Regions from separate parts of the Comamonas thiooxydans genome, predicted to be linked through region 1. Evidence: riboswitches for the same ligand, from Rfam matches in the RefSeq annotation. Region 1 holds a riboswitch; the other holds the start of a gene.
What was found. Region 1 has a riboswitch for glycine ahead of CTR2_RS18535 (trimeric intracellular cation channel family protein). Riboswitches for the same ligand answer to the same signal wherever they lie in the genome.
Positions count from the first base shown of each region.

Region 2: linked by a shared signal. The riboswitch ahead of gcvT (glycine cleavage system aminomethyltransferase GcvT) and the one ahead of CTR2_RS18535 (trimeric intracellular cation channel family protein) in region 1 are both predicted to bind glycine.

Region 1 is NZ_AP026738.1:3,984,647-3,992,577, reverse strand. Features, by position in the region: gene mnmC (bifunctional tRNA (5-methylaminomethyl-2-thiouridine)(34)-methyltransferase MnmC2/FAD-dependent 5-carboxymethylaminomethyl-2-thiouridine(34) oxidoreductase MnmC1) at 1-1,229, opposite strand, end outside; gene CTR2_RS18535 (trimeric intracellular cation channel family protein) at 1,372-2,037, opposite strand; glycine riboswitch at 2,090-2,209, opposite strand; glycine riboswitch at 2,223-2,315, opposite strand; gene CTR2_RS18530 (hypothetical protein) at 3,232-3,501, shown strand; gene CTR2_RS18525 (hypothetical protein) at 3,526-3,666, shown strand; gene CTR2_RS18520 (GGDEF domain-containing protein) at 3,679-4,740, opposite strand; gene CTR2_RS18515 (sensor histidine kinase) at 5,412-7,730, opposite strand; gene CTR2_RS18510 (response regulator transcription factor) at 7,727-7,931, opposite strand, start outside.
Region 2 is NZ_AP026738.1:2,517,538-2,525,468, reverse strand. Features, by position in the region: gene CTR2_RS11625 (MFS transporter) at 1-126, opposite strand, end outside; gene CTR2_RS11620 (2,4'-dihydroxyacetophenone dioxygenase family protein) at 205-738, opposite strand; gene CTR2_RS11615 (energy transducer TonB) at 914-1,465, shown strand; glycine riboswitch at 1,554-1,664, shown strand; glycine riboswitch at 1,684-1,809, shown strand; gene gcvT (glycine cleavage system aminomethyltransferase GcvT) at 1,874-3,010, shown strand; gene gcvH (glycine cleavage system protein GcvH) at 3,133-3,507, shown strand; gene CTR2_RS11600 (MolR family transcriptional regulator) at 3,555-4,106, shown strand; gene gcvP (aminomethyl-transferring glycine dehydrogenase) at 4,197-7,100, shown strand; gene CTR2_RS11590 (hypothetical protein) at 7,150-7,356, shown strand; gene CTR2_RS11585 (PAS domain-containing hybrid sensor histidine kinase/response regulator) at 7,343-7,931, shown strand, end outside.

The sequences.
Region 1 (7,931 bases):
GCTTGCAGCAGCGCGTGCACCAGTTGTGCAGGACGTACCCAGCCAGCCTGCTCATGCCAGACGGCGTGACTGTCTGCAGGCAGCTTTGCCGCAGCCAGCTGAGCCGGCAGGGCGGGCGCACTCCAGTGCAGGCCCCAGGGGGAGGTGTCGCTTCCGGGTTGCAGCCATGACCTGGGTAGGTGGGAGGGCTCGTTCAGGTCATGCTCCAGCACGCCGCCATGGGCCCAGTCCTGGTCTGGATGCAACTTTTGCGTTTGGCTCAGTTGCTGCAGATTTTGTAGCGTTGTGCGTACGCCACTTCTGGACAAGCGCGACAGAACACTGTCATCGGGCGAAATATGCGGGCAAAACAAGCCGGCTGGCAGGCCTGATGCTCCTGCCGCAGGCTCGGCTGCCGCATCCAGCACCGTCACTTCCCAGCCGCGTCTGGCCAGACTGGCGGCAGCGGCGGCACCAGCCAGGCCTGCACCCAGCACCAGGCAGCGGCCGGCCTGGCTCACCGGCGCAGGCAGGCCGTCAGGGCGATGGCGCGGCTCCCAGGCCGGGTTGTAGGTTGCATGCAGGTTATGGCGCTTGGGCGGCACGCCAGCGCGCTTCTTTACTTCAAAGCCCTGAGCCTTGAGCGCCTGGCGCACATCGCCGGCCACGCACCAGGTGGCAAGCTGCGTGCCCCGGCGGCAATGGCGGGCGATGTTCTTCATGGCATCTTCATCCCACATCTCGGGGTTGAGCTGAGGAGAGAAACCATCCAGATATACGCTGTCCGCCGTCATCTGCTGCTTGCGCAGCATGGTCCTGGCATCGCCGATATAAAGCGTCAGCAGCACCTGGCCGTTGTCAAATGAGAGGCGATGCACACCGGGCAGCAGTCCCCACCATTGCTCGGCCAGTTGTTCGCCAAGCGGGCGCAGTTCCTCATCGCCAGGCAAAAACGCGAGCAGATCCTCGCGCGAGACAGGGTAGGCCTCCACCGAGACAAAATGCAGAATGCGCGGGCGCCTGGGGTCAGCTTTCCATGCCGCCCAGGTGACCAGGAAATTCAGGCCGAAGCCAAAGCCGGTTTCCAGAATGCGCCACTGCGCAGCATCAGCCCAGGCCACCGGCAGATCGCAGCCACCGAGAAAAACCTGGCGTGCCTGGTCGAGGCCGCCGAACTCGCTGTGATAGCGATCGCCGAATCTGGTGCTATAGGGGGTGCCATCCGGCATCCATGTGATCGGTTCAGACATGGAAAGTGAAACTACATAGGTAATGCATGGCGCAGTCTAGGTCAGAGCAGCCAAGCAAGGGCCGCCCCGCAGTGATGGCTGCGTCCCCCTCCTGCGTAGCAAGAGAGGGGGAAGGCGCGCAGCGCCACAGGGGGAGTCTCGATCACTCCCAGCGCTGCTGGTACGAAAAAACCGGCAGGCGCCATTTGAAACGAATGGCGGCCAGACGGAAGGCCAGACCGCCGGCAAAACATACGATGGTGCTGATATTGGGGCTGACATCCAGGTAGCGCAGGCCCAGGAACATCAGGCATACGGACAGCGACACGCTGGCATACAGCTCGCGGCGGAACACCACGGGGACCTGATTGCAGAGCACATCGCGCAAGATGCCGCCGCTGATGCCGGTAATCATGCCGGCCATGATGATGACGATGGTGGGGTAGCCCAGCTCCAGCGCGGTATTGCAGCCGATCAGCGAAAAGGCGATCAGGCCCATGGCGTCCAGCAGCAGAAACACCTGCTTGAGCCTGTGCATATGGCGTGCAATCACGGTGGTCAGCAGACCGAAGCTGATGACCAGATACACATATTCAGGGTGCTGGGTCCAGCCGATGGGGTAGTGGCCCAGCACCATGTCGCGGATGGTGCCGCCGCCCAGGGCTGTGACAAAGGCGATGACGACGACACCGAAGATATCCATATTGCGCCGGCCTGCGGCGAGTGCGCCGGACATGGCTTCGGCGGTAATGGCCACCAGATAGATGACCAGCATGACGGTGAAGTTGGAGGCCTGGAACGAGTCCAGCAAAGAGACGGAAGGAAGCATGAAGGCACTTGAAAATAGACCAGCCACTCACATCGGCGGGAGTGTCCGGCTTGCCTCTCCCGCTGTCCTTTTACCTGAGAGTTGCGCATGAGCACCTTCGCGGTGGACATGCTTGCCCCTTCGGTGAGCCCTGCAGACTTGTGGTTGCGGGCTGCTCTCCAGTTGGCGATATCCGGGTCCTGTCAGACCCACCTGCGGTACTTATTGCCTGAGCGATTATGGGAGTTTGCGCCTTCGGCGGGAACCCTCGAAAGGCTCCGCTCTCCCGCGGGATGGGCGCGATTCTAGCCAGTTTCAGCGACTTTATTCGGGTTAATACCTGTATTGGTGTGGTTCTGCGGCTGCCGGCCTGGGGGGCGGAAGGCCGGTCTGAGCCCGCCATGACTCGCGCAATCCCGCATCCTCGTCTGTGAAACAGTCCGCCATAAAAACTCATACGCACGACATCGAAGGCTAAAAAGCGCAAAGCTCGCCGGAACGAAAGCCATTGCGCTTCGTTTGGCCAGCGCTGCGCCGGCGCACCCTCACGGCCATTTTTAAGAATCTTCCTATCCTGCTCGCTCGAGTCCGCTCCTATCCTTGCTCATTCCAGATCAAACATCCTCGCCGCAGGATCTCACCTTAGCCGGCAATTTGTGCAACAGCGCCCCCAGCGGTAATTTGGGCGGGAGCGTGTATTGGCTCATTCGAGGTGGCTTGAGAGCGCAGGTTTTTCGTTCCGGCCGCCTTTTTCGGCGATCTGAATTCGGAGAAGGCATTGCATGAATCGTTCCGCGACTGTGCTGCACCCAAATGGTATGTATGTCGAGCGGTACTTGCCTACAGATGCCAGAGCAAAAAGCGCGGCAGAAAAGCGTAGATTGAATTTCGGAATCCACTCGGCCTGTCCGAGCGGAATGAATGTCCGGCAGCGAAGAAAATAAAAAATACGTCCAATGTTGTCAGAGTTTGCAGAGTATTCGACTTCGACGAAAGTCCTTCTGAAATCTACGCAAAGCTATGCCAGAGTTTGTCTTTGCTTCCTGCGCCTTGGGGGCTGGCCAATGTGGATGTCATCACATTTGAAGATCGGCCTGATTGGCCTATCCATGAAGTGAGCTATCGACTTCACGAGGAGGTCAGGCGCCTTGAAATTGGACTTTTAAGCCGGGGTGCCGGCGAAGTTCAGAGGCGCTTCCATGCCTTGAAGACTACATGACTGTCGAATTCAATTCTGCGAAAAATGGAGCCGACCTGAAGTATGTTTTCGATCAGGTGATCCCCCTCTACATACGTAGCTTTGGTGCATTCTTCGCTGCGGTGGAGTATATGGATGTGCTGGCTGAAGAGGAAGATGAACTCTGGAAATCAAGTGATGAAGAGCGTATGCAGGTCCGGGCTCGATCCGGTCCACGTAGACAAGAGTGCTTTCACATCAGGCAACTGAACTACTGGGCCAGAGAACAGTGCAACAACTACTTCTGACTTACGCCAGAGCAGGTGGTCGGCATGCTCAGCGACCACGTCGCCCGTGCGAATGTACTGGAGGAGGGCGCCTATATTGTTGTCTCGTACGACCCGCTGACCTCGGCGCAGGCGCAAGCAATTACTCCTGCATTGATGCTCTTGCTGAAGAAGCGCTATAAGTGACGTCGCGGGCTTTCAGTTTGTCTCTGCGTCCACATTGTCGCCGCACGTGAATAGGCCATGAGCGGTTTCTCCTGCCGCTTCACTCGAAACCGTGCAGTTACGTCCACGTCGCTTCGCTGCGTAGAGAAAGTCGTCTGCGCGCTTGACAGCGCTGGCTATGGATTCGCCCGGTTGAACCAGAGTCACGCCCATGCTGGCTGTGAAACGCGAATTGGGAGCATGCGGGGACCAACGCTGCGCCACGAAATTCGCGCGGATTTCATCTGCAATTGCGACGGCACTTTCTAGATTTGCTCCGGGCAGCAGCAGCAGAAATTCCTCCCCGCCCATCCGTGCGGCGCAAATCTGCGCTCCAGCTTCCGGCCGCAAAAGGCCTCCAAATCGAGCGAGCACTATGTCGCCAAACGCATGGCCGAAGACATCGTTAATGCGTTTGAAATTGTCGATATCGGCCATGATCACCCCGAGCGGCCTCGCCGCATGCGGAAAAGAGCGCTTGGAAAGGGTGGCAAGATGACTATCGAGACCTTGTCGATTCAGCAGGCCGGTCAATGCGTCGGTATGGGCCTGGTGACGGAATTCCGCCATGGCGTCGTAGTTCGTCGCGATGATGACCGCGAAGGTCAGAACGATGCTCCCGAGTAGTCCTGTGTATTGGATCAAAGTCCCCCAGACGGAGACTCTCCATTCTCCCAGCGCAAGAGAAGGTGTGGGGGCTGCAATATATAAGATGCACTGTCCCGTCAATACTAGCGCGATGAAGAGGAATGCGGCGGCGAGCACCTTGTCAGACTTGGTTGTGGCTTGTCTTGCAGAAGAGAGTGTGGCTCGCCAAATCACCAGTGCACAAGAGGCCTGGACGAAGAATGTCTCCAGTTTTGCGCTGGAAAACAGAACAACCGAGACGATTACCATTGCGGTTGAAGCGAGCAGGACCGCAATATCAATGTAGGGAGAGCTGTGCCTGCCGCAACGGCTTTGCAGTGCACGGCATGCCAAAATAACGCCGCACAGAATGAAAGCATCCTCGACGGCTTGTTTATAAGGGGAAAGTTCGCTGGCCTGAACGAGCATGATGGCGTAGCCAGTGCCCAAGCAGGCAAGGGCACTACCCCACTGGAGCGTATTGAAGCCAACGAAGCGTAAGGCGCTGAGTCCGCCTGCGCACAAGAGGATCGCTGCAGGCACAGACCATTCAAGTAGAGTTGCAGGCATAAACGAGCGCGAACATAGAAGAGGGCGGGTGGAGGTGGAGCAGAGACAATTGCCGCTTCAAAGAAGCTTGCAAAGCTGCGCTGCTTTGTATGGAGTCTGGCCTAGACCCAGGTGACAGAAAATGTTAGCTGAAGAACGTCGCACAACTTCGAGGGCGCAGCGAGGCGTGACAGCAATGATCGCCGGACTGGCAGCAGTCGAAACCAAGGCCGGCCAGGCAACAACTGCCTGTGTAACCAGACACACCAAGGGTCTTATTGACTCCAGTTTGGTGCGGTAAAGCCTGGAGCACGTGCCACCTTCTAGCAGTCTTGAGCTAATACTAACAAATACGCCTGCAGTGAAAAGTCAGGAATAGTTATCAGTGCTTCTGAAACAGCCATTCTCGTGCATCTTGGGTGAAATCATGGTTTAAATATGGTGATGCGGTGCATGAGTTATTTCTATAAAAATATATCTTTTTCATGCATTGATAATTATCTTTCGTCTTGATGGAAGTATTGGAGTTCCCGCTGGAAATCACTGGTTGCTCACTTCAGTGGCGCAGATCGAGCAATATCGATAATTTTTCTGAAATCTAGATCATCTAATGATTTTTTGACTAAATAAACTAACGTTCTATAGTCTAGGCCATTGTCTATTGAGTCAATCCAGACATGTAAATCGCTCCACCTGCCTTGGATCGCCAGTTTCTCTAGTTCGAGTTTCTGATTCTCTGTAAGAGGCTCCAGGTTTTTGAGGGAATATCTCTCCTCATTTTTATTAAGATGAGAGATAATATTTTTGGGGAGAGGTACTATTTCTCGAAATTGAGAACTCTCAGGTACCTGTGTGATCATTAGAAAAAATATCGCGTTAGTACCTCTCCCTGGTTGACTTTCAAAAATCAGATGACCGGACATTTTTTCAATGATTCGGTGTGCGATAACTAGCCCCAGGCCGCGATTTTCATAAGTACCTTGCTCTGTTAGAAATTTCTGGATTGTGGCGAGAATTTCAGGATCTATACCAGATCCGCTATCGCTAACTTCAAAGCGAAAATTCCACTTATCTTGTCCAAGATATTTCCCTCCAAGTCTCAAATCAATGCTTCCGTGAGAAGTAAATTTTGCGGCATTGGATAGGAGGTTGAGAACAACTTGCTTTAGGCGTTTTCGGTCTAAATAAATATGGGTGGGCAATTCGCTTTGTATTTTTAGCGAGAAAATATTTCGCTTGCTGGAGGCTAGGATATGCGCGTGCCTCTCTAAATCACTCAGTACAGAACGCAGATCTTCGAAACTCTCATTCAACGTTAAATGCGGCTGTAAATCATCTTTGGCATATTCTACCAAGTCATCAATTAATTCCAATTGGTAGGTTGCACTTCTTTCAATTACGGATAATTTCTCTGTTTCAATTTTGTTAGAAGATTTTATTATCTGTCGCAAATATGTGATAATCACAGAGACAGGCGCTCGCAAATCATGGCTAACATAGGCTAGTAGTTGCTTTTGCTCCTGCGAATGTTGCGCTGCTTTTTCTAAAGCTTCTTTTAGAGTGCGACTTTTGTACTCGACTTCGTGCTCAAGGCGTGCTTTCTGCTGGCTTTGCCATTGAAGAAGCTCACTCTCTGCTTGCTGACGTTGTAGAGAAGTATTGTGAATCCAAATGATTATGTAGAAAATTCCTACTATTAGGGCGGGTAGGGAAAAAATATATTGCTGAAAATTATTTATCAAAGCAATATTTGGGAGTAATAAAACTGAAGCTCGTAGCAATGCCAAGAATGCCAAGATGAATATTAGTGATAAAGTACTCCGCCCCCCTGGCCCTCCACTGCGATGGTATACGTATGTGCAACCTAGAATTATAAATAAGCTTATTGGCGCAACAATAATTCCCGCAGTTGCGAACCATTCATAAGGGCCAATTAGAACTCCTAAAAGAGCAATGATTTCTATGAGGGCTACAGTCTTAAGTAGAAATTCTCCCGCTGCAGGTAAAATGTTGGGGGTGATTTTTAGCCTGGCTCTAAAATACAGCGTGGTACATAAAACTATCCCTGCTACCAAAACATGATGGGATTTGTGGCTCCACTCTGTGCTACTGGGCCATAGTATTATTCGAGCATAACCTCGGTAGGTCGCTTCATATAGCGCTATCAGTAAAAGAGCCAGTGTTTGCCACGCCATTAGAGGAACTCGTAATGTTCTCCAAAGAACTGCAGAATAAATTGCAAAAAAAATGATACTGCCAATCAATATTCCACTAAATAAAGCATAATTTCGCTCTAACGCATGCCATTGATCTACTGTTTGTAGTGTAAATCCAAGCTTGCTGGGGGTGTTACTATTTATATGAATGAGTACGCTAACAGTCTCTCTTGGTGATATATTAAGAGTAATCTGAGGGACTCGATTTGGCGACTTTGAACCTACGCTGATTCCATCCAGGGATCGACTTACCCGAAATTGACCATCTTGCATGCGTAGTAGATAGAAATTTACACGTTGCAACCAACTTGCCCTCAATGCTAATTGCATCGCCTGAGGGGTTGATAAATCGTTATGCAATGTAAACCTTAGCCACAGGTTTTTTGTATTGAATCGTCCATTCAAAACGCTGGAATTAGCGATTTTAAATCCATCACTCTGACCACTTGGAAGGGCTGCTATCTGTAGTGGATTATCGGATCCGAGCCATTCTTCTAGAATCTCGACAGTGTTGTTTTGGACTTTATTTCCAAAAGTTACATCGCTAATTTTAATTGGCGAAGGAAGAGAACTTTCAATTGCGTTAGCATTGATCGACCACCATAGCAGTATGCTGCAGATTAGCTGGATGCTGCCAGGTATACGTTGCCTCATGATTTTTGACTCAGGCAGGAGCGTCGAAAATTCGATGGAGTGCAGCTAAAGTAGGAGTGAAAGGCGGATGAGAAATTAGCTGAGCTGGAGAATCCTATGGTTGCAGCCACTTCTTCGATGTGCATGATAGAGCTGGAAAGCATGCGTTTGGCCTCATGAAGCCGGGCCTCTCGGATGAATTTGTAAATCGTTTTTCCCGTG
Region 2 (7,931 bases), 1.5 Mb from region 1:
GGGAAATAAGAACGACAATGCCAGCCGGTCAAAAAAAACAATCCCGAAAGTAAAAAACAGAATGAGCAGCAGCTTGTTCTCATAGCTCATCCACCCGCTCCTGAGGGTTTCATCTTGATTTTTCATGTCTCTCTCCATTCCGTCTTTGGCGGGCTATTTCATTCTTCAGGAAGTCCCGCCTTTCATTGATGGCTTTTCAAATGACTATCGAAACAGCGTGTCCACATAATCTGCACCTATGCCGACTTTTTCATAATGCTTTCGGCATAGTTCTATGTAGCTGTGAACATCGAAATATCCGTCTGGCTTTCCGTCATCATCGAGCCAGATCAGCGGTCCCTTGACGATGAAGAACGCACGCATGGGTTGCTCATGTTCATAGGCCACCAGGGTATGGCCTTCTCCGGGAGTCTCGTAGACAAAATCACCGGCACGGGCTGTCCAGTCATGTTCCAGATAGCCCCACTTCCCCGAAATCGTGTAGGCAAACACTTCGTGCGGATGGTAATGACGGTTCACCAGACCGGCCTCCTTCGCCATCAGAATATCGCACCATTTGTTTTGTGATGGAGAAATCCAGAGGGGACGGGAGGAAACGGTTTCAGAGAATGGGACATAATAACGCTCATCCTCCGTGGGAGCGTTCTGAATATAAACCTCCGGCTGCGCATCAGGCTGAAAACATTCAGAGATCGGCTTCAGATATTTCCAGAATTCATTCGTGGCTTTTTCGGGCATTTGTCTCTCCTTGAATAAACAGTTCTTGACGAACGTCATAATCCTATCCATGGGAAAAATTCTGTTTAGCCCCAGCCGGACATGATGTTTGACCCTGCAGGACAAGCTCTGGAGCAAGGCAGCCCGGCCCTGGCTGAACGACCGACTCCACCAGGTCTGCCGAAATCGACTGGGGATGGCCGAGAATGCCGCCATGGATATTTCACGCCACTCACGCTGTCTTGCTGCATACGCGGCCGTCTTGGGAGCACTGCTGCTCAGTGCCTGCGCCGGCAACCCTGCCATGGCGCCTAAGGCGGCCGACATCACTCCCCAGCCCCAGGCTGACTCCGCCTCGGCTTCCAGCGGCCAAACCGGAAATTGGCCGGCCTGGATCAATGCAGATTGCACACCTCCCGCCCAGCTCGATCAGCAACCCCGACCACGCCGCCACACCACGCCTTTCATCAGCGCCCACTGGTTTCCAAACGGGCTGGAGACCACGGTGGTCTTCCGTCTGGAAGTCACGGCTCAGGGTCAGCTCGGCCGTGTGGCCTATCAGCCCGCCGATACCGATCCCCGCATCGTGAAGTCCATCATGCGCTCGCTCGAACGCTGGAAGTTCAAGCCCGGCATGCGCCAGGGCCAGGCCGTGACGGCCTGCTTCGAGCAGCCCTACCAACTGGTGTTTCCGCGCCAGGAGATCGATGTTCCTCGAACGCCCGCCATGAACACAGAACCGCAGTGAGGCCGCAAGCTCAATTCCAACGATCTGTGCTCGAAAACCCCAAAATCCATTAATTGCGGTGGTGCAAGCCCCTTGCCCACCGCTAGAATCGCCATCGTCAGGAGAGAGTGCCTGCAGCTTGAAGCTGCCTTGCACCGCCGAAGGCGCAGACCCCCAACCCGGTGTCAAAACGCTCAGGCAAAAGGACTGACAAGCGCTGCAAGGTGTGCAAACCTGCAGCGTCCCTTGCTGGAGAGAGATGCAGGCTGTCATTTCGTATGTGCACCGGCATCCACCGAAGGAGCAAGCTGCCCTATGCAATGCGGGCAGTGAATCTCTCAGGTAAAGCGGACAGCAGGGCAAGCCCGCCACGCATGGCCCAGCCATGCATGGCCACTCATTTTGGTTTGACCACCGGAGCGCTTGCCTGTGACTGCTGCTGACACCTCTTCCGATCTGCGTTCCACACCGCTGTTTGCCCTGCACCAGAAACTGGGTGCCCGCATGGTGCCGTTTGCCGGCTACTCCATGCCCGTGCAATACCCTCAAGGCCTGATGGCCGAGCATCTGCACACGCGCAAGGCCGCCGGCCTGTTCGATGTCTCGCACATGGGCCAGTTGCTGTTGCGCGGCCCCGATGCCGCCGCCGCGCTCGAATCGCTGATGCCCGTCGATGTCATGGACTTGGGCCTGCACAAACAGCGTTACGGCCTGCTGCTCGATGAGCAAGGCGGCATTCTGGACGACCTGATGTTCGTCAACCGCGGCGAAGATCTGTTCCTCATCGTCAATGGCGCCTGCAAAGAGGCCGATATCGCCCATATCCAGAGCCGCATCGGTAGCCGCTGCGAGGTCATTCCTCTGCCCGAGCGCGCCCTGCTGGCCCTGCAAGGCCCGCAAGCCGCTGCGGCACTCTCACGCCTGATTCCTGCCGTGACGCAACTGGTCTTCATGACCGGCAACCACTTCGACTGGCAAGGCCATGCGCTCTACATCACGCGCAGCGGCTATACGGGCGAGGACGGTTTTGAAATCTCCCTGCCCGGCGACGCTGCCGAAGCCTTTGCCGAAGTTCTGCTGGCCCAGCCCGAGGTGGCGCCCATCGGTCTGGGCGCGCGCAACTCGCTGCGCCTTGAAGCCGGACTTTGCCTGTACGGCAACGACATCGACACCAGCACCACCCCGGTGGAAGCCGCGCTGAACTGGGCCATGCAGAAGGTGCGCCGCACCGGCGGCGAGCGCGAGGGCGGTTTCCCTGGTGCGGCCATCGTTCTGGAGCAATTGCAGAACCCGCAGTCGCTGCGCCGCAAGCGCGTGGGCCTGATCGCGCTGGAGCGCATTCCCGTGCGCGAGCCCGCCGTGCTGGAAAACATGGACGGACAGCATATCGGCCACATCACCAGCGGCCTGCTCAGCCCCACGCTCAACCAGCCTGTGGCACTGGCCTATGTCGAGCCCGACTACGCAGCCATCAATACGGAAATCTTCGCCATGGTGCGCGGCAAGCCCGTGCCCATGAAGGTAGTCGCCACGCCCTTCGTTCCCACCCGCTACTACCGCGGCTAGGTCTGCCGCCGCGCATGAGACGGGCCAGTTTGCCAAACAGCGGCCAGAACACCGCTAAAGTGCGAGCTGGACCTTTCTCAAACAACACCCGATTCCCCTGAATCCCCCATCTGGAGCTTTTCATGAGCATCAAGTATTCCAAAGAACACGAGTGGATCAACGCCGCTGACACCAATGCCGCCATCGTCGGCATCACCGTACACGCACAGGATGCGCTGGGCGATGTGGTGTTTGTGGACCTGCCTGCCGTGGGCTCCACCTTCAAGGCCGGCGATGTCGCGGGCGTGGTCGAGTCCGTCAAGGCCGCCGCCGATGTCTACATGCCCGTGACCGGCGAGATCGTCGAAGTCAACGAAGCCCTGCGCGATGACCCGTCGCTCGCCAACAGCGACCCGCTGGCCGCTGGCTGGTTCTTCAAGGTCAAGATGAGCAATGTGGGCGAGCTCGAAGGTCTGATGGAAGAGACCGCCTACAACGACTTCGCCAAGGACAACTAAGCGTATCAACGGCCATCGCATTGCGAAGGCCGTTTTTGCATGCAGCCATGAGCACCATCCAGTATTTCGACGATCCGGAAGTCGGTCTCGCCCGCGAGACCAGCCACCCGGCCTTTGTGCGCGTCGCAACCCAGGACTTCTATTACGACTGCGGTGACGACTTCAGCCCCTTCGGCAACGATGACGGCAGCGACACACTGGCCGCACTTGAAGAGTGGTACCAGGAGCAGGCAGGCGGCAAGCCCGCCAAGACCCTGCGCTTCCTGCGCCAGCAACTGAGCGACTGGGATCTGCCCGTGCCCGAGGACATGCTCACTCATGACGATGCGGCCAAGGCCCAATGGCTGACCAGCGACGACATGAACCAGAGCTATCTGCGCTCGGTCTGCCGCGCCCACGTGGCCACCGCCTTTGGTCAGCTCAAGATCACGGGCAGCATCGATGCCGATCTGCACAAGCAGGCCCTGCTTGCCCTGGCCTGCCAGCAGTGGCTGAACACCGTGGCACGCAGCAAATATCCCGATTGGGAATATGCCGACCAGGAAAGCGAACGCCTGGCCCTGATGAACACCGCGCTGGAACAGGCCAGCGCTGCTTGAAGCACCGGCTGTATGCCTGCAGGCATACAGCATTCACGCATGCCTGGCATGCAAACCGTCAGTCACAGTATTTGAGAATAGGTCCCTCCCATGCTGATGTCGCCTCCCGCCCCCGTTGCTTCCCTGGAAGCGCTGGAAAACAGCCACGAATTCATCCCCCGTCATATAGGCCCGGACGCCGATGAGCAGCAAAAAATGCTGGCCGCCATCGGCAAGCCCTCGCTGGAAGCCTTGATTCGCGATGTGATGCCCGACTCCATCGCTCGCGCCAGGCCCATGGATCTTCCAGCGCCAATTACCGAAGCTGCGGCGCTAGCCGAACTCAAGGCCATCGCCAGCAAGAACCAAGTTCTCAAGAGCTTTATCGGCCAGGGCTACTACGGCACGCACACGCCGGGCGTCATCCTGCGCAACATCCTCGAGAATCCCGCCTGGTACACGGCCTACACCCCCTATCAGGCAGAGATTTCGCAAGGCCGCATGGAGGCACTGGTCAACTTCCAGACCATGGTGACCGACCTGACCGGAATGCCTATCGCCAATGCCTCGATGCTGGACGAGGCCACGGCTGCCGCCGAGGCCATGACGCTGGCCAGGCGCTCAGTCAAATCCAGAAGCCATCGCATCGTGCTGGCCGGCGATCTGCACCCGCAGACGATTGAAGTCATCCAGACCCGCGCCCGGCCGATCGGCATCGAAGTGGTGATCGCCAACAGCCAGCAGGAATGGGAAGCTGCCCTGGCAGGCGATCTGTTTGCCGCCGTCATCCAGTACCCTGCATCCAGCGGCTGGATTGTGGACTGGAAGGCCGATGTGCAAGCCATTCATGCCAAGCAGGCCGCCGCCATCGTGGCGACCGACCTCCTGGCCCTGACCCTGCTGACACCGCCCGGCGAATGGGATGCCGATATTGTCGTGGGCAACAGCCAGCGCTTCGGCATGCCCATGGGCGCAGGCGGCCCGCACGCGGCCTTTATGGCCTGCCGCGACGAATACAAGCGCAGCCTTCCCGGCCGTCTGGTGGGTGTCAGCGTCGATGCGCATGGCAAGCCCGCCTACCGCCTCGCTCTGCAGACACGCGAGCAGCATATCCGTCGCGAGAAAGCGACATCCAATATCTGTACGGCCCAGGTCCTGCCGGCCGTGATTGCCAGCATGTATGCCGTCTACCACGGCCCCCAGGGGCTGAGGCGCATTGCCCAGCGTGTGGCACGCTTCACCGCGATCCTGAGCCGGGGCCTGGCCCAGCTGGGCTTCAGCGCCCATCACCATGACACGGCCTTCGACACGCTGAGCCTGCATACCCGGGAGGCGACCGATGCCCTGGCGGCTCGCGCCGTGTCCCGAGGCGTCAATCTGCGCAAGGCCTGGGATGAATATCTCTGCATCAGCCTGGACGAAACCACGACCCGGGCCGATGTCGAGCTGCTCTGGAGCATCTTTGCCCAGGAGGGGCAGGCTCTGCCCTCCATCGAAGCCATGGACGAAGGCCCGACCTCGCTGATCCCCGAATCCCTGCAGCGCAGCACGGCCTATCTGACCCACCCGGTCTTCAACACCCACCACTCCGAAACCGCGATGCTGCGCTATATCCGCAGCCTCAGCGACAAGGACCTGGCCCTGGACCGCAGCATGATCCCGCTGGGCAGTTGCACCATGAAGCTCAATGCCACCAGCGAGATGATTCCCATCACCTGGCCAGCGTTCGCCGACATCCACCCGTTTGCGCCCGCCAACCAGCTGCAAGGCTATGCCGAGCTGGACCAGCAACTGCGCGACTGGCTGTGCCAGGCCACGGGCTACGCGGGCATCAGCCTGCAGCCCAATGCAGGCAGCCAGGGCGAATATGCAGGTCTGCTGGCCATCAAGGCCTTCCATGAATCACGCGGCGAGGCGCACCGCAATATCTGCCTGATTCCCAGTAGCGCCCACGGCACCAACCCAGCCAGCGCGCAAATGGTGGGCCTTCAGGTCGTGGTCACCAAGTGCGATGACAACGGCAACGTGGACATGGGGGATCTGAAGCTGGCCTGCGAGAAGCACAGCGCCAATCTGGCCTGCATCATGATCACCTACCCCAGCACGCACGGCGTGTTCGAGACCCAGGTCAAGGAGCTGTGCGAGCTGGTGCACAGCCATGGCGGCCGCGTCTATGTGGACGGTGCCAATATGAACGCCCTGGTAGGTCTTGCCGCGCCCGGCGAATTCGGCGGCGATGTCAGTCATCTGAACCTGCACAAGACCTTCTGCATTCCTCATGGCGGCGGCGGCCCCGGCGTCGGCCCCGTGTGCGTGGTCGAGGATCTGGTGCCCTTTCTGCCAGGGCATGCCACGGCAGGCGATGTCCGTCAGGTGGGGGCCGTGAGTGCAGCGCCTTTGGGCAATGCTGCCGTGCTGCCTATCAGCTGGATGTATATCCGCATGATGGGCGAGCCGGGCCTGAAACTGGCGACCGAGACCGCCATCCTCAACGCCAACTACATCAGCGCACGCCTCAAGGACCACTTCCCCACTCTCTATGCGGGCGAGTATGGTCACGTGGCCCATGAGTGCATTGTGGATCTGCGCCACTTCAAGGACAGCTGCGGCGTGATGGCCGAGGATGTGGCCAAGCGCCTGATCGACTACGGCTTCCACGCACCGACGCTGTCCTTTCCCGTGCCCAACACGCTGATGGTGGAGCCGACCGAGAGTGAAAGCCTGTCTGAGCTGAACCGCTTCATCGAAGCCATGATCGCCATCCGCGCCGAGATTGCCGAAGTGGAGGCCGGCAGACTGCCCAGGGATGACAACCCGCTCAAGAACGCCCCCCATACGGCAGAGGCCTTGCTGGCCGCAGACTGGCAGCATGGCTACAGCCGCGAAACCGCCGCCTATCCCGTGCCTGCCCTGCGCCGCGCCAAATACTGGAGCCCCGTGGGCCGCGTGGACAACGTCTATGGTGACCGCAATCTGTTTTGCAGCTGCGTGCCCATGGACGCTTACGAAGACTGATCGCCAGGGTCTCCCCCATGCCAGTGCGCTCTGCCGCACTGGCTTTTTTATGCTCAATCAATGTCGAACACCAGCCAGCCCGTTGCTGTTCGCCGGCAGTGAATGCATTCACGACTTCAATGCAACCGGCATTGCTGCTGCCAAACCGAGCATCGAGTTGCCTGAATACCGGTTGCCTGCCCGCCTTTTTCAAGGGCAGATGCAGGGACCGGCTTACACTGCCGAGGTCTTCTGCCTGTCTCATGAGCTCCTCTGAACCCACTCCTCCTCCCTTGCTGCCAGTCATTGATGGCGGCCTGCCTCTGCATGCCCTGCTGGCCCCCGGTGCTGCGCCGCTAGGCCTGAGCGCCAACACCCAGCCATTGGTACCGGAAGATGAAGACCCGCTGCAGGCCCTGGTGGCGGAGTTGCGCAACTACCAGCACGAGCTGGAGCTGCAAAACGAGGTGCTCAATTACAGCCAGGCCGTGGCCGAGAGCGCATCGGAGCGGTTTGAAACGCTGTTTGCAAGCATTCCGCTGCCGCTGCTGGTGGTTGATGAATACGATATGGTGGTCCAGGCCAATGCCATGGCTCACCGCGCATTTCAGCCCACCGAAAAAGACCGGCTGCTGATCAACTTCAAGCCCTTTGTGCATGTCAACGACGCAGAGCGCGTGACTACGGCCTTCGAGCAGGCCAAGGCGATGGGACGCGCCGAGGTGCACGAGGTTCTGTTCCAGATCACCGAAGAATTCGAGCTCTGCGGCGACCTGCATGTGGCCGGCGTGGTCGTGCCCCAGCAAAACGGCCCGGCCACCTGGCAGTATTTGTGTGCCGTTGTCAACCAGG